Regions from separate parts of the Dactylosporangium sp. CS-033363 genome, predicted to be linked through region 2. Evidence: riboswitches for the same ligand, from Rfam matches in the RefSeq annotation. Region 2 holds a riboswitch; the other holds the start of a gene.
What was found. Region 2 has a riboswitch for cobalamin ahead of cobN (cobaltochelatase subunit CobN). Riboswitches for the same ligand answer to the same signal wherever they lie in the genome.
Positions count from the first base shown of each region.

Region 1: another riboswitch for cobalamin. It lies ahead of ACQPZ4_RS16320 (ribonucleoside-diphosphate reductase subunit alpha); the one in region 2 lies ahead of cobN (cobaltochelatase subunit CobN).

Region 1 covers NZ_CP192032.1:3,516,444-3,528,323, forward strand. The annotation lists gene ACQPZ4_RS16300 (Hsp70 family protein) at 1-859, opposite strand, end outside; gene ACQPZ4_RS16305 (TetR/AcrR family transcriptional regulator) at 979-1,539, shown strand; gene ACQPZ4_RS16310 (maleylpyruvate isomerase family mycothiol-dependent enzyme) at 1,536-2,180, shown strand; gene ACQPZ4_RS16315 (ABC transporter substrate-binding protein) at 2,191-3,075, shown strand; cobalamin riboswitch at 3,132-3,339, shown strand; gene ACQPZ4_RS16320 (ribonucleoside-diphosphate reductase subunit alpha) at 3,404-5,842, shown strand; gene ACQPZ4_RS16325 (ribonucleotide-diphosphate reductase subunit beta) at 5,881-6,876, shown strand; gene ACQPZ4_RS16330 (hypothetical protein) at 6,831-9,515, opposite strand; gene ACQPZ4_RS16335 (SWIM zinc finger family protein) at 9,583-10,893, opposite strand; gene ACQPZ4_RS16340 (ADP-ribosylglycohydrolase family protein) at 10,932-11,819, shown strand; gene ACQPZ4_RS16345 (hypothetical protein) at 11,866-11,880, opposite strand, start outside.
Region 2 covers NZ_CP192032.1:2,760,615-2,772,494, forward strand. The annotation lists gene ACQPZ4_RS12755 (FecCD family ABC transporter permease) at 1-853, shown strand, start outside; gene ACQPZ4_RS12760 (FecCD family ABC transporter permease) at 850-1,875, shown strand; gene ACQPZ4_RS12765 (ABC transporter ATP-binding protein) at 1,868-2,674, shown strand; gene ACQPZ4_RS12770 (Lrp/AsnC family transcriptional regulator) at 2,631-3,146, opposite strand; gene ACQPZ4_RS12775 (MFS transporter) at 3,238-4,368, shown strand; gene ACQPZ4_RS12780 (precorrin-2 C(20)-methyltransferase) at 4,292-5,797, opposite strand; gene ACQPZ4_RS12785 (precorrin-8X methylmutase) at 5,794-6,414, opposite strand; gene ACQPZ4_RS12790 (precorrin-3B synthase) at 6,411-7,490, opposite strand; cobalamin riboswitch at 7,569-7,694, shown strand; gene cobN (cobaltochelatase subunit CobN) at 7,754-11,293, shown strand; gene ACQPZ4_RS12800 (class I SAM-dependent methyltransferase) at 11,290-11,880, opposite strand, start outside.

The sequences.
Region 1 (11,880 bases), 760 kb from region 2:
CCAGGGCGCGGGTCATCGAGACGGTCGAGCGCAGTACCGGGCGGGTGAGGCCCTCCAGCTGCTCGCGGCCCAGCGGCACCTCGCGGCCGAGCGCGGGGATGCCGACCACGGTGCCGCTGGCCCGGGAGAGCATCTCCTTGGCCGAGCGGACGTCGTCCCAGAGCCGGCTGCGGGTGGCCGGGTCCGTCCACAGCTGGCCGTACGTGGCCTGCAGGAACCCGATGATCGCGGCGTCCACGTCCAGGCCGCCGACGTCGTTGAGGCCGTCCGAGGCGACCTGCTCGAAGCCGGTCGGGGTGCGCCGCAGCAGGGTGACGTCGCAGGTGCCGGCGCCGAGGTCGTACACGAGCACGCACGCCCCGAGCGGGAGCGCGGCGCCGCGGGTGTGCGCGAAGTACGTGGCGGCGGCGGTCGGCTCGCCCACCAGTTCGATGTTCACGAACCCGGCGTGGCGGGCGGCGTCGACGAGCAGCGCGCGGCGGTTCTGGCCCCAGTTCGCGGGGTGGGTGAGCACCACGTCCTGGACCGGCCCGGCGACCCGCGCGGCCTCGCGGGCGACCCGGCCGAGCACCGCGACGATCAGGTCGCGCACCCCGACCTCGGCCGCGCCGAGCAGCACCGCGGTGTCGTCGATGCGGCGCTTCGGGTTCGGCTCCATCCGCTCGGGGGCGCTGCGGGCCAGGTGAGCGGCGTCGCGGCCGGTGTGCAGCTGCCCGTCGGGGCCGAGCAGGACGGCGGAGGACAGCAGCGGCGAGCCGTCGAACAGCAGCGGCTGCACCCGCGCGTCGGGGCGCTGCAGCATCGCGATCGTGGTGGAGGTGCCGAAGTCGATCCCGAGGCGCAGGCGCGCAGCTGTCATGGTCGGCGAGGATAACAGTCGGTCACCTGGCGGAAAGCCGGTAATCGGTCTCTTCCCCGGGCAACTTGGCCCGAGACTACATCTGTAGTTCCCGGCACTACAGATGTAGTCTCGGTCGCATGCGGACCCGGCGGGAGCGGTTGCTGGACGCGGCGATCGAGGTCATCGGCACGGGCGGCATCCGGGCGCTCACCCACCGGGCCGTCGACGCCGGGGCCGGGCTGCCGGTCGGCTCGGCGTCCAACCTGTTCCGCACCCGCGAGGCGCTCATCGACGCGGTCGTGCGGCGCTTCGCCGAGCGCGAGCAGGCCAACTGGGAGCGCATCGCCACCGTGGTGGTGCCGGAGAGCCCGTCCGAGCTGGCCGAGGTGCTCAGCCGGTTCGCGAAGCTGAGCACGGGGCCGCAGCGGTCGCTGACCCTGGCGCGGTACGCGATCCTCCTCGAGGCCGCCATCCGCCCCGAACTGCGCGCCCAGCTGCTGGAGACCGGCGCCCGCGTGAACGCCTGGGCCACCCACTGGGTCCGCGCGAGCGGCTCGGCCGACCCCGACCGCGACGCCTCGCTGATCATGAACTACTGGACCGGGCTGGTGCTGCACCAGCTCGCCATGCCGGATCCCGCCTTCGACCCGACGGCCCGCCTGCGCGCGCTCGTCCTCGCTCTGGAGGTACCGCGATGAAGTTCTCCTGGTGGCCGGCCGTCGACGAGCAACGCGCGGCGGTCGCCGACCTGCTCGCGTCGCTCACGCCCGACGAGTGGTCGCACCCCTCACTCTGTACACAGTGGACCGTCCGCGAGGTGGCCGCCCACCTCACCCTGCAGCAGCTGACCGTGCGCGACCTGCTGGCCCGCACGCCCCTCCTGGTCCGGGCCAAGGGCAACCTCGACCGCGGCATCCACGACATGGCCGTGGCCCGGACCGCCGAGGTCGACGACGCCGGCCTGGTCGCCCTGATTCGCGCCTCGATCGGCTCGCGGCGCGCGCAGACCGGCGTCACCCCGTACGAGACCCTGACCGACATGCTCGTGCACGGCCAGGACATCGCCATCCCCCTCGGCCGCGACCTGCCGATGCCCCCCGACGCCGCCGCGGCCGCCGCGACGCGCATGATGACGATGCACTGGCCGCGCCCGTTTCCCATCAAAAAGACCCTGCTCCGGTACTCCCTGCTGGCCGACGACACCGCCTGGCAGTTCGGCAACGGCCCGGCGATCGAGGGCCCGATGAGCGCGCTGCTCCTCCTGGTCTGCGGCCGCCTCGCCGCTCTGGATCAGCTGCGAGGCCCGGGACTGGAATCGCTGCGGGCGGGCGCGGCATAGGGTCGGGGGTATGCGCCTGGTGTCGTTGCTGCCGTCGGCCACCGAGATCGTCTATGCCCTCGGCCTCGGTGAGCGGCTCGTCGGGGTCACGTTCGAGTGCGACGAGCCGCCCGCCGCGCGGACCGAGAAGACCGTCGTGGTGGGCGGGCGTGACACCAAGGGGATGAGGCCGGGCGAGATCGACGCCTACGTGCGCGACCAGTTCGCGGCCGGCGCGGACCTCTACACGCTGCACGCCGGCGCCCTGGCCGCGCTCGCGCCCGACCTCATCCTCACCCAGGACCTGTGCCGCGTCTGCGCCCTGCCGTCCGGCCACGTCGAGGACGCTCTCGACCACCTCGGCTGCCGCGCCGACGTGCTGTCCCTCGACCCGCACACGCTCGACGAGGTGCTGGGGACGATCGCGACGGTGGGGGAGCGGGCCGGGGTACCGGAGCGGGCCGCCGCCGTCGTCGCCCACCTCCGGTCCCGGCTCGACGCCGTCGCCGAGCGGGTCTCGGGGCGCGCCCGGCCGCGGGTGGCGGTCGTCGAGTGGGTCGATCCGCCGTTCACCGCCGGGCACTGGGTCCCCGACCTCGTGACCGCCGCCGGTGGCGAGCCCGTGGCGGCCCGCCCGGGCGCGCGGTCGGTGCAGGTCGACTGGTCCGAGCTGACCGGCGCGCACCCCGACGTCGTGGTCGTCACGCCGTGCGGCTTCCATCTGGACGGGGCCGCCGAGCAGGCCGCGCTCGTCGCCCCGCGGTTCCCGGACGCGCAGGTCTGGGCCATCGACGCCGACGGCATCGTGGTGCGGCCCGGCCCCCGCCTGATCGATGGCGTCGAGGCCCTCGCCGCGATCCTGCACCCGGACGCCGCCGCCCCGGCGCCGTCCGGCTCCATCCGCCGCGTGCGCTGAAATCTGCGCGACACGCCACAAGGGATAGTGGCGTGCATTCGTGGCGGTACCCATATATGGTGGTGACCGTAGCTGGTTCGGCCACTCTTCCAGGGTGGCCGAGGCAAGAGGGAACCCGGTGCGAATCCGGGACTGCCCCGCAGCGGTCAGTGGGAACGACAGCCGTCATGTGCACTGGGCTCGATCAAGCCTGGGAAGCGACGGCCAGTAGGCATGCGCTCGGCGCCCACGAGTCCGAAGACCTGCCAGCGCGCCGCGCACCGATGAGGGTGGGCGGCGGTCGAAGGCCGCGCGGGACGGCCGACGCCGAGTGCCGGGCCCTGGCCGCATGCCGCCGCGGGGTACCGGTGGCGTCTCCGCGTGTCTTTTCGGCCGGAAACCGTCGAGGGCACGAGGAGAGGGAACGCGGATGCAGGTCCGGAAACGCAACGGCGACGCCGAAGCGGTGGACGTCAACAAGATCGTGCGTGCGGTCGAACGCTGGGCCGGGGACCTCGACGAGGTCGACCCGCTGCGCGTGGCGACCCGCACGATCAGCGGGCTGTACGACGGCGCGACCACCGCCGAGCTGGACAAGCTGTCGATCCAGACGGCGGCCGAGCTGATCGGGGAGGAGCCGCAGTACTCGCGGCTGGCGGCCCGGCTGCTCGCCGCGTACGTCGACAAGGAGGTGCGCGGGCAGGGGGTCGCGAGCTTCAGCCAGTCCATCGCGTACGCGCACCAGCAGGGGCTCATCGGCGACGACACGGCCGCGTTCGTGGGCCGCAACGCGCGTAAACTGGACGATGCCGTGGACCCGCAGGGGGACCTGCGCTTCGAGTACTTCGGGCTGCGCACGGTCGCGGACCGCTACCTGCTGCGCCATCCCGAGTCGCGGCTGGTGGTGGAGACGCCGCAGTACTGGCTGCTGCGCGTCGCCTGCGGCCTGTCCGAGACGCCGGCCGAGGCGATCGGGTTCTACCGGCTGATGTCGTCGCTGGCGTACCTGCCGAGCTCGCCGACGCTGTTCAACTCCGGCACCCGGCACACCCAGATGTCGAGCTGCTTCCTCGTGGACTCCCCGAAGGACGAGCTGGACTCCATTTACGAGCGGTACCACCAGGTCGCCAAGCTGTCGAAGTTCTCCGGCGGGATCGGCATCTCGTGGTCGCGCGTGCGGGGGCGGGGGGCGCTGATTCGCGGTACCAACGGGAAATCGAACGGCATCGTGCCCTTTCTGAAGACCCTGGACGCCGGGGTCGCCGCGGTGAATCAGGGCGGGCGGCGCAAGGGAGCGGCGTGCGTCTATCTGGAGCCGTGGCACCCGGACATCGAGGAGTTCCTCGAGCTGCGCGACAACACCGGCGAGGAGGCGCGCCGCACGCACAACCTGAACCTCGCGAACTGGATTCCGGACGAGTTCATGCGCCGCGTCGAGGCCGACGAGGAATGGTCGCTGGTCGACCCGTCCGACGCCCCGGAACTGCCCGACCTGTTCGGCGAGGCATTCGACGCCGCCTATCGCGTCGCCGAGAAGCGGGCGGTCCGCACCGTCAAGGCCCGCGACTTGTACGGCCGGATGATGCGCACCCTCGCGCAAACCGGCAACGGCTGGATGACGTTCAAGGACCGCTCCAACGCGCTGTCCAACCAGACCGGCGCACCGGGGAACACCATTCACCTGTCGAACCTGTGCACCGAGATCGTCGAGGTCAACAGCGACGGCGAGACCGCGGTGTGCAACCTCGGCTCGATCAACCTCGGCGCCCACGTGACCGCGGCCGGCGTCGACTGGGACAAGCTGCGCGCCACGGTCCGCACCGCGGTCGTCTTCCTGGACCGGGTCATCGACATCAACTACTACCCGTCCCAGCAGGCGGCGGCGTCGAACCCGCGCTGGCGCCCGGTCGGCCTCGGGCTGATGGGCCTGCAGGACGCGTTCTTCACGCTGGGCCTGCCGTTCGACTCGCCCGGCGCGCAGGAGCTCTCGACGCGCGTGCAGGAGGAGATCTTCCTGACCGCGCTGGAGACGTCGGCGGAGCTGGCCGAGCGGTTCGGCCCGCACCCCGCGTTCGCCGAGACCCGCGCCGCCAGCGGCGTGCTGCACCCGGACCTGTGGAACGCCGTCCCGGCCGCGGCTTCGGGTCAGCGCTGGCCGGCGCTGCGCACCCGGATCGCGGCGACCGGCCTGCGCAACTCGCTGCTGATCGCGATCGCCCCGACGGCGACGATCGCGTCGATCGCGGGCTGCTACGAGTGCATCGAGCCGCAGGTCTCCAACCTGTTCAAGCGCGAGACCATGTCCGGCGAGTTCCTGCAGATCAACACCTATCTGGTACGGGAGCTCAAGTCCCGCGGCCTCTGGACCGCCCCGATCCGCGAGCAGATCAAGCGGGCCGAGGGATCGATCCAGGGCATCACGGAGCTGCCGGCCGACGTCCGCGACCTGTACCGCACCGCCTGGGAGCTGCCGCAGCGCGCCCTGATCGACCTGGCCGCCGCACGCGCGCCGTACATCGACCAGTCGCAGTCGCTGAACCTGTTCATGAGCGCTCCCACGATCGGCAAGCTCTCCTCGATGTACCTGCACGCGTGGAAGTCCGGCCTGAAGACGACCTACTACCTGCGCTCCCGCCCGGCGACCCGGATCCAGCAGGCAACGGTCTCCATCGCGCCGCCTGTTGCTGTGGCGTCGACTGGTTCGTTGGGGCCGGCCCTGACCGTGGCCGACGCCGATGCGCTGGCCTGTTCCCTGGAGAACCCCGAGTCCTGCGAGGCCTGCCAGTGACCACCATCCCCGAACCGCGCCCCGCCGATCGGCGCCCCATGCTGCTGGACCCCGGCATGGACCTGACGCTGCGGCCGATGCGGTACCCGCACTTCTTCGACCGCTTCAAGGACGCCATCAAGAACACCTGGACCGTCGAGGAGGTCGACCTGCACAGCGACCTGCCCGACCTGGCCCGGCTCACCCCCGCCGAGCGGCACCTGGTCTCCCGGCTGGTCGCCTTCTTCGCCACCGGCGACACGATCGTCGCCAACAACCTCGTGCTGAACCTGTACCAGCACGTCAACTCCCCCGAGGGCCGGCTGTACCTCTCCCGCCAGCTCTTCGAGGAGGCCGTGCACGTCCAGTTCTACCTGAACCTGCTCGACACGTACGTCCCCGACGAAACCGAGCGCTTCGCGGCCTTCGCGGCCGTGGTGAACATCCCGTCGATCCGCCGCAAGGCCGAGTTCTGCTTCCGCTGGATCGACTCCCTGGGCGACCTGCACGAGCTGCGGACCCGCGACGACCGCCGCGCGTTCCTGCTCAACCTGATCTGCTTCGCCGCCTGCATCGAGGGCCTGTTCTTCTACGGCGCCTTCGCCTACGTCTACTACCTCCGTTCCCGCGGCCTCCTGCACGGCCTGGCCTCGGGTACCAACTGGGTCTTCCGCGACGAGTCCATGCACATGGCCTTCGCCTTCGACGTGGTCGAAACGGTCCGCTCGGAGGAACCGGACCTCTTCGACGACAACATGGCCGCCGAGGTCCGCAACATGCTCGCCGAGGCCGTCGAATGCGAGGTCCAGTTCGCCGCCGACCTGCTGGACCAGGGCATCTCGGGCCTGTCCCTCGCCGACATGCGCGAATACCTCCAGCACGTGGCGGACCGCCGCCTGGCCGTCCTGGGCCTCGACCCGCTCTACGGCAGCCGCAACCCCTTCGCGTTCATGGAACTCCAGGACGTCCAGGAACTGTCCAACTTCTTCGAACGCCGCGTCTCGGCGTATCAGGTAGGCGTCACGGGCACCGTCTCCTTCGACGACGACTTCTGACGCTCCCCACCACCGAGCGCACCGACCAGGCGTCGCGCCTCAACAACGAGGCGCGACGCCCCCTTCCGCGCCGCGACTTCCGAAAGCCCGGCGATCTCCTCCGCCCGCTCCCCGCCACCCTCGCCGTGACCGCCGTCCGACCCGCGGTGACCCGCGCCAAACCGAGGCCGGCCAGCCACCGCAACCCCTCCCGCAGCGTCGTGTCTGCCAAGGGCGGCCCCGGCGTGGACGGCGGCTGTTTCCGCGTCGGGCCGGGCGGCGTCCGTTTCCGCACCGGCCGCGTCCCTGAAGTTCGTGGCGTTGGTAGCGCCTCGCCCGGCGGCCGCCGTGTCTGCGGCGATCGCGAGCAGATCAGGCGTGCCCCGCGGCGGCGTCGGCGCGGCGAGCAGAGCCGGCAGCGCAGCGACCAGCACCCGGAACACGACGTCCGGCGCCCCGGCGGCGGCCACATCGCGCAGCGGTTCCACGGCCCGGATGACTTTCACAGCCCCACCCACCGCGAGCAGCCCCAGATGGTGCCCGGCCGTCTCCGCGTCGAACGAGTCGGTGGCGGCCAGCAGCAGGAGCGCATCCACGGCGGCAAGGCGGTCGGTCTCGTGGCGCGCCGTCAACCCGTACGCGATGGCGATCGCCAGCGCCGGTCCGCCAGCGCCGTCGGTCTCGGCCAGCAGGGGCAGGACAGCCGCACCCCCGCGCTGGTCCATGTCGGCGGTCGCGGCCACGTCGGGCAGGGCGAAGGCGGCGACCAGCCCGCGGTGCCATGGCAGCATGCCCGGCCACAGCACGTGCCACCCGTTGCTCCCGGTCCCGACGGGCGGCGGCGCCACCCCGAGCAGCCCGAACGTCTCCGCCCCATCCGACGGTGCGGTGGTCACCTCGACGCGCAGGGCCGGCAACGTCTCGTAGTCCCAGTCGCCGCCGTGCTTCTTCGGCCGGCGCGGCCTGACCCCTACCTGCCACGCCGGCTCGGGCAGACCGCCGCTGCGAAGCCACGCGCCCAGCCTCGCCCCCGCCGGTGTTCCCAGCACCTCGGCCCGCGCCGCCGAGCCCAGATCCGGGCCGGGTGAGAGGCGCAGCATCGCCTGGGCCAGGTCCCATGGCCACGGGTCGCCGGGACCGAAGGCGGCCAGCCGGGCGAGCAGTACGTCGGTGTCGAGGCCGCCGTTGCTCCAGGTCGGCGCGCTCAGCAACCCGCCCGCCGGCAGCGCGTCCGAGCCGAGGTGCAGCCCGATCTCGGCCAGCCGGGCCCGCAACAGCCGCTGCAACGGCGGGATGCGGCGGTCCGGCGGGGACTCGCCCAGCGACAGGAACCGCCGTGCCGCGGTCAGCAGCGAGGCCCAGCCCGAGGTCGCCGCCGGGGCCAGGCGGGGGTCGATCACGGTCTGCAGCAGCCGGGTGAACGTGCCGCACAGGCAGTTCGGGTCCCATCGGTGCTCGCCCATCCCGTCGCGGTGCCGCTCCACGACCGGCTGCAGCGCGCGGGCCAGGGCGGGCCGGTCGGTGGCGGCGAGCCGTACGACGCCGTCGAGGATCCGCTCCAGGGGCAGCAGCGCCGAGAACGGCCGGTCGCTGTAGAACGCCGCGACCTCCTCCGCCAGCTCGTCCGGGTCGGCGATCGGAGCCGGCGCCGGCGCAACCGGCGGGGGAGCGGGCAGCGCGACGGCGACGGGCAGCGCCGGTGCCGGATCCTCCAGCAGCGCCTCGATCTCGGGACGGCGGTCCGGGAACGCGCGGGCCAGCGCGGTCAGCCAGGTGCGCTGCGTCTTGACCAGGCCCTTGTCCGGCCGGAGCAGCACGGCCCGCGACGCATCCAGCACCGCGTCCAGGTCGAGCTCCGGCACGGCGCGCAGGGCCTTCTGCGCGGCCGCGGCCACCGTCACCGGGCCGCCGGACAGCAGCCGCAGGTAGTCGCCGGCGTGCGCGGAGACCTCGGCCGGCGTGGGAGAGAGGGCCGTCAGCATGGCCAGGAACGCCCGGGTCCCCTGCCGCCGATCGCCGCCGCGCACCAGCCGGGACAGCGCCGCGGCCAGCAGCTCGGCGCGGTCCAGGCGCCCCTCCCCGGCCAGCGCGGCCAGGGCCGCCGGGATGGCCAGGTCGCCGCCGCGCTTGGTGTGCGGGTCCCAGATGACCAGGTGGTTGGCCGCCTCGGGCGACGTGAACACGCGGGGGACCAGGGCGTCGAGGAAGCGGTCGGTGCGCAGGCGGTCCACGATCGGCACGGACCGCAGCTCCTGCGCGGCGGGGAAGTTCAGGTCGTCGAGCCAGCCCGTCACGAACCAGTCGCCGTCCGGCGGGGTCTCGACCAGGGTGGCGGCCACCGGCCACACCGTGTCGAGCCGCGCGCCCAGGTCGGCCAGCCACGGCACCCCGCGGGCCCGGCCGGTCGCCACGATCGCGTCCGTCGCGAAGGGGAACAGCCGGCGCCGCAGCATGCGTGCGGCCGCCGCGGCCGAGGGCGCCGTGCCGACCGTGGCCACGGCCAGGGCGATGCTCGCCGGCCCGTACCAGGGTTCGCGATCCTGCTTGACGTGCGCCTCCAGGGCCTTGAACTCGACCCGCCGCTCGGCCTCGGACAGCGCCGCCACCGCCGCCATCACCACAGGCACCTGGCCGGTCCGAAGAACGTCGACAACGCTCATGCGATCGTCACCGCCACCGCGGCCAGCACCACAGGCGCCGGGCCCTTCCGAAGAGCGTCGACAACGCTCATGCGATCGTCACCGCCAGCGCGTGCTTGCACGGCCCGCGGTTCCCCCGGTGCTTGCCCCACCAGGGACACGTGCACGTCAGCGTCCCGTCGGGCAGCCGCCGCACCCGGTACGTCTCGCCGCCGCTGCGCACCGTCGCCGCCGCCGGGCCGTCAAGAACAACCGCTCCCGCCTCGACCAGCGCCCGCGCGCCCGCCAGCCGGGGGTTGTCCCGCTCCGCCCGTGCCGCGTCGTACGGCAGCACCCGGTGGAAATAGGCCGCCTCCGCCACGTCGTACCCCACCCGCCCCGCCGTCCCGAGCTGCGCCAGCGCCGCCCGCACCCGCTCCGGCACAAGCCCCGCGGCGTCGGCCAGCGCGGCGATGTCGATGGTCGGGTCCCAGGAGAGCAGCGCCCCGACCAGCTCCGCGTCGTCCGTGGCCTCGTCCGCCGCCAGCGACAGCAGCGCCGCCCCCTCGCCCGAGAAGCCGCGGTGCACCTCCGGTGACAGGGTCAGCGTCAGCCGCAGCGCAGGCGTGTGCACCTCCCAGGCGCTCGGCACCGGCGGGGAGCCGGGCTTGGCGGGCGGGCCGTAGACGCGCAGGCCCGTGACGTACCGGAGCAGGGGTTTCAAGGCGGCGAGCCGTCCGGCCCCGGCGAGGCACACCGCACCCGGCCCCGGGCGGGAGGTCAGGCGCAGGGAGCGGCCGGCCGGCACCGCCCACAGGGTCGAGCGGTCGCCGGCGGCGGGCAGGCGGCGCAGGAAGGCGTTGGCCTCGGCGGCCGGCAGCTCGGCGCGCAGGTCGAAGCCGGACGCGAGCACGTGGACCTCGGCGAAGCCGCGCAGCCAGCGGGGCGGGAGCGGCACCTTCTTCTCCACGACCGTGCCGTCCAGTGTCGAGGCGGTCAGCGCGTCGGGGCCGACCGACAGGTGCAGCGGGTCGAGGCCGGCGATGCGGGCCAGCGCCTCGCGCAGCGGCGGGTTGACGTCGACGTTGGTGGTGCCGTGGCCGAGCACCTCGCCGTCGAGGCCGGGCGGGAGGATGTCGAGGCGGGCGTAGACGCCGCCGCAGCCGGAGAAGGACTCGAAGCGCAGCCGGTCCTCGCTGCCGGTGACGACGGGGTCGAGGCTGGCCGGGTCGCGGGGCTGGAAATACCGCGTGCGCGCCACATCCGCCACCGCGAGCAGCCCGGCCGCGGCGACCGGCGGCGTGGTCAGGAAGCCGGCGAAGAAGCGCGGATTGGCCTCGGGGCCGCCGCTGGTCTGCAGGTCGACTCCGCTCGCGCCCGCCGTGGAGGGGGCCAGATACCGGAACTCCTGAACATTCACGTGGCAGACGGTAGACCCGGGGTACGACAATTTCCGCGATGACCGACTTCGGACGCTGTATGGACAGCCTGGATGGGCTGAGTGTGGGAGACGCCCTTGGGGCGCAGTTCTTCGTACCGGGCACGACCTGGCCCGACCTGCTCGACTCCACGTCCCCGGCGGGCGCGTGGCCGTGGACCGACGACACCGAGATGGCCTGCACGCTCGTGGACGAACTCCGCAGGAGCAGCAGCATCGATCAGGACCGGCTCGCCGAGGCGTTCGCGCGGCGGTTCGAACCCTACCGCGGGTACGGTGGCGGCGCCGTCGTCATCCTGCACCGCATCCGGGACGGCGAGCCGTGGCGGGATGTCGCCAAGGACGCGTTCGGCGGCGCGGGATCGATGGGCAACGGCGCGGCGATGCGGGTCGCGCCGCTCGGGGCCTTCCACGCCGGCGACTCGCGCACGGCCGCCCTCGAGGCCATGCGCCAGGCCGAGGTCACGCACGCCCACCCCGAGGGCATCCTGGGCGCGGTCGCCGTGGCGGTCGCGGCCGCCGAGGCCGGCTGGGCGCGCCTGATCCGCAACCGCCCCACGCCCGCCGAACTGCTCGACGCCGTGACCGGGTACCTCGTCGACGGCGGCGTCCTCGACGGCGTGCGCCGGGCCGGACGACTGCTCAAGGCGAGCGTGGCCGAGGCCGCGTACGAGCTCGGCAACGGCTCCCAGGTCCTCGCCCAGGACACGGTCCCGTTCGCCCTGTGGGTGGCCGCGACCCGCCTGGACGACTATCCCGCCGCGATCCGCGCCTGCGTCGAGGCCGGCGGCGACGTCGACACGACAAGCGCCATCGTCGGCGGCATCGTGGCGGCCTACACCGGCCGAGCCGGAATCCCAGAGTTTTGGCTGGTCCAGCGCGAGCCACTCCCGCAAAATCGAGCATAATGTATATTTCCGATATGTCGCGGCGCGCCAGCGCCCGACATATCGGTCACACAAGCTCCTC
Region 2 (11,880 bases):
CGCGACCTCGGCCGGCGCCACCGTCGTGCGGGACCTGCGGCTTCCCCGGACCGCGCTGGGCCTGCTGGTCGGGCTCGCGCTCGGCCTGGCCGGGGCCCTCATGCAGGCGCTGACCCGCAACCCGCTCGCCGACCCGGGCCTGCTCGGGGTCAACGCCGGCGCCTCGGCGGCCGTGGTGAGCGCCATAGCCTTCCTGGGCGTGACGGATCTCTCGGGCTATGTCTGGTTCGCCTTCGGCGGGGCGGCCCTGGTCTCCGTCGTGGTCTATGCCGTGGCCGGAGGGCGCTCCTCCTCACCGGGCAGTCTGGCCTTGTCCGGTACCGCCGTGAGCGCCGCCCTCTACGCGTACGTCGCCGCCGTACAACTGCTGGACACCGCCTCCCTCGACCGGATGCGGTTCTGGACGGCCGGCTCCCTCGCCGCCGCCCGGCCCGGCACCGCGCCGCTGATCGCGCCGTTCGTCGTGGCCGGCGTGATCATCGCCGCGCTGCTGGCCCGGCCGCTCAACGCCCTCGCGCTCGGCGACGACTCGGCCCGCGCGCTCGGCGCCCACCCGGGCCGCATCCGGATCTTCGCGGCCGTGGCGATCGTGCTGCTGTGCGGGGCGGCCACCGCGGCCTGCGGGCCGATCGTCTTCCTCGGCCTCATGGTGCCGCACCTGGTCCGCTCGTTCACCGGCCCCGACGTGCGCTGGCTGCTGCTGTTCAGCGCCATCCTCGCCCCGGCCCTGCTGCTCGCCGCCGACGTGCTCGGCCGGGTCGTCGCCCGCCCCGGCGAGCTGCAGGTCGGCGTGGTCACCGCGGTCCTCGGCGGCGTGTTCTTCCTGGCCATCGTCCGCCGGCGGCGGGCATGAAACGGCCCCGCCGTGCGCCGGCGGCGGGCATGAACCGGCTGCGCGTCCTCGCCGTCAGCGTGGCCCTCGCGCTCGCCGCGATCGTCATCGCCCTGGTCGCCATCGGCAGCGGCGACTACCCGATGAGCCTGCCCGACGTGGTCCGCACGCTCTTCGGCCACGGCTCCCCGGCCGACGAGTTCATCGTGCAGGAGCTGCGCCTGCCCCGGGTCGTCACCGCGCTGACCACCGGGGCCGCCCTGGCGCTGGCCGGCGCGCTGTTCCAGTCGCTCGTCCGCAACCCGCTGGGCAGCCCCGACGTGCTCGGGTTCACCCAGGGCTCGGCGACCGGCGGACTGATCGCGGTCGTCGTCTTCGGCGGCGGTACCACGGCCGTGGCCACCGGCTCCGTGCTCAGCGCCATCGCCACCGGGGCGGCCATCTACCTGCTCGCCTGGCGCGGCGGCGGCCACGGGCACCGGCTCATCCTGGTCGGCATCGGCGTGGCCGGCATCCTCACCGGCGTCAACAGCTACCTGCTCATCAAGGCCAACATCGTCGACGCGGCCCGGGCCGTCCTGTGGCTCACCGGCAGCCTCGACGGCCGCGGCTGGGGCCAGGCGGCCATCGCCGGCGGCGCGCTGGTCCTGCTCACCCCGGTCGTCGTCGCCCTCGGCCAGGCCCTGGCCAACCTCGAGCTGGGCGACGACCCGGCCCGCGGCCTCGGCGTCAACGTCGGCTTCTTCCGGCTCACGGCGCTGGCCTGCGCCGTCCTGCTCGCCGCGGCCGCGTCGGCCGCCGCCGGGCCGGTCCTGTTCGTCGCCCTGACCGCCCCGCAGCTGGCCCGCCGCCTCACCGGGGCGTCGGGGCCCAACCTGATGGCGTCGCTGTTCATGGGCGCCGCCATGCTCACCGGGGCCGACGTGCTGGCCCAGCGCCTGTTCCCCGGCCACCAGCTCCCCGTCGGGGTCGTCACCGGCCTGCTCGGCGGGGGGTACCTGATCGTGCTGCTCGCCCGTACCGCAAGGAGAGCCCGTGTCTGACCGGCTTCGGGGAACCGACCTGACCCTCGGCTACGACGGCCGGACGGTCGCCGAGAACCTCTCCATCGACATCCCGGACGGCTCGTTCACGGTGATCGTCGGCCCCAACGCGTGCGGCAAGTCGACCCTGCTGCGCTCCCTCGCGCGGGTCCTGCGCCCGAAGGCCGGCACCGTCCTGCTCGACGGCCGCGACATCGCCACCCGCCCGGCCCGCGAGGTGGCCCGCACCCTGGGATTGCTGGCCCAGACCGCGATCGCCCCGGACGGCATCACGGTGGCGGACCTGGTCTCCCGCGGCCGGTACCCGCACCGCGGCCCCCTGAGCACCTGGAGCGCCACCGACGAGCAGGCCGTCCGGTGGGCCATGGACGCCACGTCCGTCACCCCACTGGCCACCTCGTTCGTCGACGAGCTCTCGGGCGGTCAGCGCCAGCGGGTGTGGATCGCGATGGTACTGGCCCAGGAAACCCCGATCCTGCTGCTCGACGAGCCGACCACGTACCTGGACATCGCCCACCAGCTCGACATCCTCGAACTGTGCGCGCGCCTGCACCGCGAGCACGGCCGCACCCTGGTCGCCGTGCTGCACGACCTGAACCTGGCCGCCCGCTACGCCACCCACCTGGTCGCCATGCGCGACGGCCGCATCCTCGCCGAGGGCCCCCCGGACGAGGTCGTGACGGAGCAGATGATGGAAGCGGTCTTCGCCCTGCCATGCCGCGTGATGCCGGACCCGGAGACGGGAACCGCCATGGTCATCCCTCGCCGCCGCGCGGACTCCATCCAGCCGACGGCGTGACGGGCCGCTCGTTTTCAAGCGGAGTCACCGGCCTTCCCTCGTACTGCGTGGACAGCACAATGTGCGTCCGCACCTCCCCGTGCGTCCCGATCCGCTCCACGACCCCCTCGAAGTGCGCGAGGTCACGGGCGCGGATCTCGAGCAGGGTGCAGTACTCCCCGGAGAGCCGATGGATGGCCGCTACCTCGGGATAGTCGGCCTCGCCGGTGGTCCGCAGCAGACAGGCCCCCGGCCGGCAGCGCAACTGCATGAACGCCCGGACGGGCTGCCCCACGGCGCCCGGGTCGACCACGGCCCGGTACCCCGCGATGACCCCCGCTTCCCGCATCCGCCGCACCCGCTCGGCCACGGCGGGCGGCGAGAGGTGCACGCGCCGGGCGAGCTCATTGAACGACAACCGCGCGTCGGCCTGCAGCTCGCCCAGGATCCGCCAGTCCACCGCGTCGGCGTCGAACGATCGTGAAGTGGCCATGCGGATCACGGTACGAGCGCAAAGTCTTTCCCGCGTGCCCGGTGCCGACGCCCATGTGCCGAAGTCCCCGGCCTGCCTACGGTTTGAGGGCATGACCTGGTTGTGGATGGCCGCCGCCCTGGGCGGTTTCGCACAGTCCCTCTCCGGCGCCGCGGGCGCGTTGCTGGCCGCCCGCATCGCCGGCAGCCCGGCGGTGGCGGGGTTGCCGCAGACCGCCCTGGTGCTGGGCGCCGCTCTGGCCGCCCTGCTCCTGTCCGCCCTGACCCGCCGCGTGGGCCGCACCCATGCCCTGGCGACGGGCGCCCTGACCGCGGCGGCCGGCTGCGCGCTGGTACTGCTCGCGGCCCACCGAGGCAGCCTGCCGCTGGTACTGCTGGGAACGTTGCTGTCGGGCGCGGGCAACACGGCGGTGATGCTGACCCGGTACGCGGCCGCCGAACTGGCCGGCACCATGACCGCAGTCCTGACGGCAACGGCCGCGGGCGCGATCACGGGCCCGTTGCTGCTCGGCCTCGCGGACCCCTACCTCGTCGCAACCGCCGGCTTCGTCCTGGCCGCGGTCTGCTACCTGCCGGTGCGGGTTCGGGTCCGGTCGGTGGTCGAGGAGCCGACGGGTCCTTCGGGCCGGCCGAGCCGGAAGGGCCTGGCCGTGCTCACCTTCGCCAACCTCGTCATGGTCGGCGTGATGACCCTGGCCCCGGTACATCTCGCCCACGGCGGAGCGGGCCCGACCGCGATCGGCGCGGTGATCAGCGCCCACATCGCGGGCATGTTCGCCCCGTCGCTGCTCTCGACGCGGCTGGTCGCCGCCGCGGGCCCGGGCCGGACCGCCCTCCTCGGCACCGCGATCCTGCTGATCGCCTGCCTGGCCGTCGCGTCCGGCGCGACCGAGGGCCTGGTCGCCGGCCTGTTCCTGCTGGGCGTCGGCTGGAACTGCTGCCTGGTCGCGGGCAGCACCCTGCTCGTCGCGGACGTACCCGCGCCGGACAGGCCCCGCCGCGAGGCCTGGGGCGAGCTCGGCATGGGCGCCGCCGCCGCGACCGGAGGCGGCCTGTCGGGCCCGCTCGCCGCGACCGCCGGCTACCCGACCCTGGCCTGGATCGGCGCCGCGCTCGCACTGACCTTCGCGGTCGTCGTGCTCAACCTCAAGCCGGGTAGCGGCGCGGGGTCCAGACGACCTGCGAGTCGTCGTCGCGACGGCGGGTTTGTGAGGACCCGATGATGAGCAGGGTGCGCATGTCCACTTCGGACGGCTCGAGGTCGGCCAGCCGCACCACGCGCACCGACTCCTCCGGGCCGCCCACGTCGCGGCCCACCACCACCGGGGTGTCCTCGGCGCGGTGCTGCAGCAACAACTCCTTCGCCGCCGAGACCTGCCAGGTGCGCGAGCGCGAACCCGGGTTGTACACGGCGATGACCAAGTCGGCCTTGGCCGCCGCCTCCAGGCGACCCGCGATGACGTCCCAGGGCTTCAGCCGGTCCGACAGCGACAGCACGCAGAAGTCGTGTCCCAGCGGAGCGCCCGCGCGGCTCGCCACGGCCTGCGCGGCGGTGAGGCCCGGCAGCACTCGAACCGGGACGTCCTTCCAGCGCGGCTCCGACGCCACCTCCAGCACCGCCGCCGCCATCGCGAAGACGCCCGGGTCGCCGGACGAGACCACGGCCACGCGGCGGCCGTCCTTGGCCAGGGAGAGGGCGAACTCGGCCCGCTCCACCTCCACCCGGTTGTCCGAGGCGTGCCGCCGCTGCCGCGGGTTCGCCGCCACGCGGTCCAGGTACGGTCCGTAGCCGACCAGGTCGTCGGCCGCCGCCAGCGCCGCCTGCGCCTCCGGAGTGAGCCAGTCGCGCCCGGCCGGGCCGAGGCCGACCACGACCACCTCACCCTCGGAAGCACCAGGGGGCACCGAAGCCAGTGCGGCCGCGGTCTCGTCGTGAACCCGCGACGGCAGCAAAGCGATGGAGAAGTACGGGACCGACGAAGGGTCGACCGAGGCCAGCGGGGCGACGCGCTCGCCGGTGGTGGTGGCGCGCTCCACGTACCAGGCCTCGTCCAGCCGCCCCGCCTGCTCCAATGCGTCGCGGACCTTGCCGAAGGTGCGGCCCAGCTTCATCACCGCGGCGGAGTCGGTCGCGGCCAGGCGCTCCGCCAGGACCGGGCCCGGCAGCGTGCCCGGCAGGACCGTCAGGATCTCGTCGCGCTCGACCAGCGGGCGGCCCAGGACCGCCGACGCGCCCGAGACCGACGTGACGCCCGGAACGACCTCCGTGCGGTACCGATTCCGGAGGCGCTTGTGCATGTGCATGTAGGAGCCGTAGAACATCGGGTCGCCCTCGCACAGGACGATCACGTCGCGGCCCGCGTCCAGGTGCGCCGCCAGCCGGGCCGCCCAGGCGTCGTAGTGCTCCTCGATGACGCCGCGGTAGTCGTTGTGGGCCTCGGTCGTCACCGGGTAGACCAGGGCCTCCTCGATCTGGTCCGGGCGCAGGTACGGCTCGGCGATCGACCGCGCGATGCTCCTGCCGTGCCGGGCCGAGTGGTACGCCACCACCGGGGCCGCCGCGATGAGCCGGGCCGCCTTGACCGTCACCAGCTCGGGATCGCCCGGGCCGAGACCGACGCCGTACAGCTGCCCACTGTCCACTGTGCTCATTCCTCTTCGCTCGCGATCGCGTTCACGGCGGCGGCCGTCATCGCGCTGCCGCCGCGGCGGCCGTGCACCACCAGGTACTCCAGGCCCGAGTCGGCCAGCGCGGCCTTCGATTCGGCGGCGCCGATGAAGCCGACCGGGATGCCGATCACCGCGGCGGGGGTGCCGGCGCCCTCGGCGACCATTTCCAGCAGCCGGAACAGGGCGGTCGGCGCGTTGCCGACGGCCACCACGGCGCCCTCGATGCGGCCCCGCCACAGTTCGAGGGCGGCCGCGCTGCGCGTGTTTCCCAATTCCAGAGCCAGCGTCGGTACTTCCCGTGCCCGCAACGTACACACCACGTCATTGCCCCGCGGCAGCCGGGCGCGGGTCACACCGGACGCGACCATCTCCGCGTCGCACAGGATCGGCGCGCCGGCCAGCAGCGCGGCCCGGGCGGACGCGACCACGCCCGGCGAGTAGCCGACGTCCGCCGGAAGGTCGACCATCCCGCAGGCGTGAATCATGCGTACCGTCACCCGCGCCACATCCGCCGGCAGCCCCGTCAGGTCGGCCTCGGCCCGGATCGTGGCGAACGAGCGCCGGTAGATCTCGGCGCCGTCGCGGATGTAGTCGCTCATCCGGTCACGCTCCGCCGGTACACGGTGCCACCACAGGCGTCGGTACCCGTCGCCAGCATCTCCACGTGCCTTCCCTTCGGCGCGCCGCAGCGGCGCTCGCAGCCCACCCAGTGCGCCGGCTCGGCGGTGCCCGCGGCGACGGCGGCCCGGGCGTCCGCGCGCACATCGGCGCGGGACTTGGCGCAGCCCGGCCGGCCCGCGCAGGCCGTCACCCCGGCCCACGGCGAGGCGGGGTCGGCGGCGAGCCCGGACTCCACAGCGTCGGCCATGGCCGCGGCCGGGACCACGACGGTCCGCCACGGCGTGACGATGATCTCTTCGAGCGCGGCCAGGGCGGCCGACTGCCCGCTCGTGAGCAGCCCGAGCGGCACGACCAGCACGGCCAGGTCGCCGTGGATCCCGGGCTCGGGCGCGCCAGACGAAAAAGGGCGAAATGTCCCGAGCGTCGTGCCGAGGCGCGCGGCAACACGAGCCGGGCCGTCGGAGAGCTCCGCGAGCCGCCAGGCGTTGGAGCCCTGCGCGGCCCGCTCCGCCAGGAAGGCCTCGGCGGCGCGCACCAGGAGGGGCGGGCCGCCGCGAAGCTCAGTCGGTACACCCGCGAGCATTAATCGGGAAGCGTGCAGCCCGACGTCGCCGAGCAGCGAGGTCACGTCCCCGCGGCCGTCGTCGATCGTGGCCAGGAACCGGCCGGGGAGCCCGGCGAGCGCGGGTGTGGCGCACAGGAGCGCGTCGAACTCGGCCACCAGCGGGCGGACCGTGGCGCTCAGCGGGCTGGCGACGATGTTGCGGACGCGCTCGTGGGCGGCGGACGGCAGCAGCCCGGCCTCGGCCAGGCGCGCCGCCAGTTCGAGTTCGGCCCCCGGCCGCAGCGCTCTGACCTGCACGTTTCCCCGCGAGGTGAGCTCCAGGGCGGGGTCGCCGAGCTCGGCCGCGGCGGTGCGCAGGGCGCGCAGCTGGGCCCCGGTGATCCGGCCGCCGGGCAGCCGGACGCGCGCCAGCCCGCCGTCGGCCGCCGCGTGGACCTGCACGGCGCCGGGGCACCGGTCGGGGGCGTCGCGTCCGCTGGGAGCCTGCACGCGGCGAACATTACCTTCGCTTGACGGCGCACACGCTCTTCCAGGAGAGTTGAGGGGCTGTACAACGGCGACGCGTGGAGGAACCCGGTGCGAATCCGGGACGGTCCCGCCACTGTGACCGGGGAGTGAACCCTCCAGCACGACGGCCACCGGGCCTGCCCGGGAAGGCCGGGGGGCGAGCGCCGATCCGGAAGCCAGGAGACTCTCCGGCGCCGGCATCGACCCACCAGCTTGGGGCGCGGACCCCGAGGGAGGACCCCGGCGTGATCCTGCTGTTGTCGACGTCCGACACCGACCTGCTCAGCGCTCGGGCCAGTGGTGCCGCGTGGCGCCTGGCCAACCCGTCGCGCACGGCCGTGGCGGACCTGCCCGGCCTCGCCGACGGCGCCGAGCTGATCGTGGTGCGCTTCCTCGGCGGGTACCGCGACTGGCAGGACGGTTTCGACACCCTCCTCGCCACCGGGCGCCCCGTGGTGATCCTCGGCGGCGAGCAGGCGCCCGACGCCGAGCTCATGAGCCACTCGACGGTCCCGGCGGGGCTTGCCGCGCAGGCCCACGCGTACCTGGCGTTCGGCGGCGCGGCCAACCTCGCCGAGCTGCACCGGTTCCTCTCCGACACGGTCCTGCTCACCGGCCACGGCTTCGCCGCGCCGGTCGAGACGCCCGTCTGGGGCGTGCTGGAGCGCGACGCGAAGGACGTCGACGGTCCGACGGTGGCCGTCATCTACTACCGGGCGCACCACGTCGCCGGGAACACCGCGTTCATCGAGGGCCTGTGCGCCGCGCTGGAGTCCGAGGGCGCGCGGCCGCTGCCGGTGTTCGCCGCCTCGCTGCGCACCGCGCCGCCGGAGCTGCTCGCGACCCTGGCCGAGGCCGACGCGCTGATCGTGACCGTGCTCGCGGCCGGCGGTACCCGTCCCGCCGACGCCCAGGCCGGCGGCGAGGACGAGGCCTGGGACGTCGGGGCGCTCGCCGCGCTCGACGTGCCCATCCTGCAGGGGCTGTGCCTGACCTCCAGCCGGGAGACGTGGGACGGGAACGACGACGGGCTCTCGCCGCTGGACACCGCGACCCAGGTGGCCATCCCGGAGTTCGACGGGCGGCTCATCACGGTGCCGTTCTCCTTCAAGGAGATCGACGAGGACGGCCTGACCGTGTACGTGGCCGATCCCGAGCGGGCCGGCCGCGTGGCGGGGATCGCCGCGGCCCACGCGCGCCTGCGCCGCATCCCGAACGCGGACAAGCGGGTCGTGGTGATGCTCAGCGCGTACCCGACGAAACACTCCCGGATCGGCAACGCCGTCGGCCTCGACACGCCCGCGAGCGTGGTCCGGCTCCTCGACGCGCTTACCCGTGCGGGCTACGACCTCGGGGAGGGCTTCCCGTCCGACGGCGACGCGCTCATCCACGAGCTGATCGCGGCCGGCGGGCAGGACGTCAACTGGCTCACCGAGGAGCAGCTGCAGGGCAACCCGGTCCGGATTCCCGGCGACCGGTACCGCGCGTTCTTCGACACGCTCCCGGCCGACCTTCGGGCCGGCATGGAGCAGCACTGGGGCCCGGCGCCGGGTGAGCTGTTCGTCTCGGACGGCGACATCGTGCTCGCCGCCCTGCAGCGCGGCAACGTCGTGGTGATGGTGCAGCCGCCGCGCGGCTTCGGCGAGAACCCGGTCGCCATCTACCACGACCCGGACCTGCCGCCGTCGCACCACTACCTGGCCGCGTACCGCTGGCTGGCCGACTCCTTCGGCGCGCACGCGGTCGTGCACGTGGGCAAGCACGGCAACCTGGAGTGGCTGCCCGGCAAGACGGTCGGGCTGTCGGCCGGCTGCGGGGCCGACGCGGCGCTGGGCAACCTGCCGCTCATCTACCCGTTCCTGGTCAACGACCCGGGCGAGGGCACGCAGGCCAAGCGCCGCGCCCACGCCACGCTGGTGGACCACCTGGTGCCGCCGATGGCCCGCGCCGAGTCGTACGGTGACATCGCCCGCCTCGAGCAGCTCCTCGACGAGCACGCGAACATCGCCGCGCTCGACCCGGCCAAGCTGCCCGCCATCCGGGCCCAGATCTGGACGCTGATCCAGGCCGCGAAGCTCGACCACGACCTGGGGCTGGACGACCGGCCGCACGACGCGGAGTTCGACGACTTCCTGCTGCACGTCGACGGCTGGCTGTGCGAGGTCAAGGACGTGCAGATCCGCGACGGCCTGCACATTCTGGGCGTGGCTCCTTCGGGAGACGCTCGCGTCGACCTGGTGCTGGCCATGCTGCGGGCCCGGCAGATGTGGGGCGGTCAGGTCGCGGCGCTGCCTGGTCTGCGGGAGGCGCTGGGCCTGGATGAGTCTTCAAGCGACCGGTCCACAGTGGACTTGATCGACGCCCGCGCGCGTTCGCTTGTCGCGGCGATGGAATCGCGCGGGTGGGACACAGCTGACATTTCGGACATTTCCGAAATTACGGATGTGGTACGGGTGCTGCGGTTCGCCGCCGAGGAGATCGTGCCCCGGCTGGAGCGCACCACGGACGAGCTCACGATGGTGCTGCACGCGCTCGGCGGCGGCTATGTGCCGGCCGGGCCCAGCGGATCCCCGCTGCGCGGCCTCATCAACGTGCTGCCGACCGGCCGGAACTTCTACTCGGTCGACCCCAAGGCGGTGCCGTCGCGGCTCGCCTGGGAGACCGGGCAGGCGATGGCCGAGTCGCTTTTGACACGGTACCGCGCGGACCACGGCGACTGGCCCCGCTCGGTCGGCCTGTCGATGTGGGGCACCAGCGCGATGCGCACCGCCGGCGACGACATCGCCGAGGCCCTGGCGCTGCTCGGGATCCGCCCGGTGTGGGACGAGGCCTCGCGCCGGGTCACCCGCCTGGAGCTGATCGACCTCACGGAACTCGGCCGGCCGCGCATCGACGTGACCATGCGCATCTCCGGCTTCTTCCGCGACGCCTTCCCGCATGTGGTGGCGTTGCTCGACGATGCGGTACAGATGGCGGCTTCTGCAGTTGAGGCTCCTGAGTCGAACTTCGTCCGCGCACATGTCGAGGCCGACCTCGCCGCGCACGGGGACGAGCGCCGGGCGACCCTGCGCGTGTTCGGGTCCAAGCCGGGCGCCTATGGTGCGGGCATCCTGCCGCTCATCGACAGCCGGAACTGGCGCGACGACCGCGACCTGGCCGAGGTCTACGCGGTGTGGGGCGGCTACGCGTACGGCCGCGGCGTCGACGGCATCCCCGCCCGCGGCGACATGGAGGGCGCGTACAAGCGGATCAGCGTCGCCGTGAAGAACACCGACACCCGCGAGCACGACATCGCGGACTCCGACGACTACTTCCAGTACCACGGCGGCATGGTGGCCACGGTGCGCGCGCTGACCGGCCGCGCCCCCGCCGCGTACGTCGGCGACAGCACCAACCCGGACGCCGTGCGCACCCGCACGCTGAGCGAGGAGACCGCCCGCGTCTTCCGCGCCCGGGTGGTCAACCCGCGCTGGCTCGCCGCGATGCGCCGGCACGGGTACAAGGGCGCCTTCGAGCTCGCGGCCACCGTCGACTACCTGTTCGGCTTCGACGCGACGGCCGGGGTGGTGGCCGACTGGATGTACGAGAAACTGGCCGAGTCCTATGTCTTCGACCCGGACAACCACAAGTTCCTGACCGAGTCGAACCCGTGGGCCCTGCACGGCATCGCCGAACGCCTCCTGGAAGCGGCCGACCGCGGCCTGTGGGAGCACCCCGCTGAGTCCACATTGGACGGCCTGCGCGAGGTGTACCTGCAGACCGAGGGCGACCTGGAGGACGCCTAGTTCCTGTAGGCCGCCGTGGCGACGGTGCTGTAGGTGACGGTGAACGTCGCGGGCGTCTCGATCTGCTCGAAGACCTCGGGCGGCAGCCGGTTCGCGAACCCGGAGGTGGCCAGCTGGTCGAGCCACTCCCGGCGCGTGTAGACCCGCTCCCAGGGGAAGATCCAGTCCTCCGGTTCGGTGAACGCTCCGGTCGCGCGCAGCCCGTCGGCCGCCTTGTCGGCGAGCGGGCGGTAGGTGTTGCCGCCGAAGGAGTACCGTGGCGGCAGTGGCATGTCCGGGGCGTGCCGGCGGAGCGCCTCCATGGTGGCGACCCCGACCTCCTCCGGCGGGTCGACACCGTTCCAGAACATGGTGACGAGGCCGCCGGGCCGCAGCGCCTTCGCCACCGTGCGCGCGCCCGCCATCGGCTCGACCCAGTGCCAGGTCTGCCCGGCGACGACCGCATCGAACGTGCGCCCGGCCGGGTCCCACTCCTCGATCTTGGCGATCTCGACCTCGATCCCGTGCCGGCGCGCGACCTCGGCCATGCGCGGATCGGGTTCGACCCCGAGCACCGTTCTTCCTTTGAGCTGGCGCGCCACGATGCC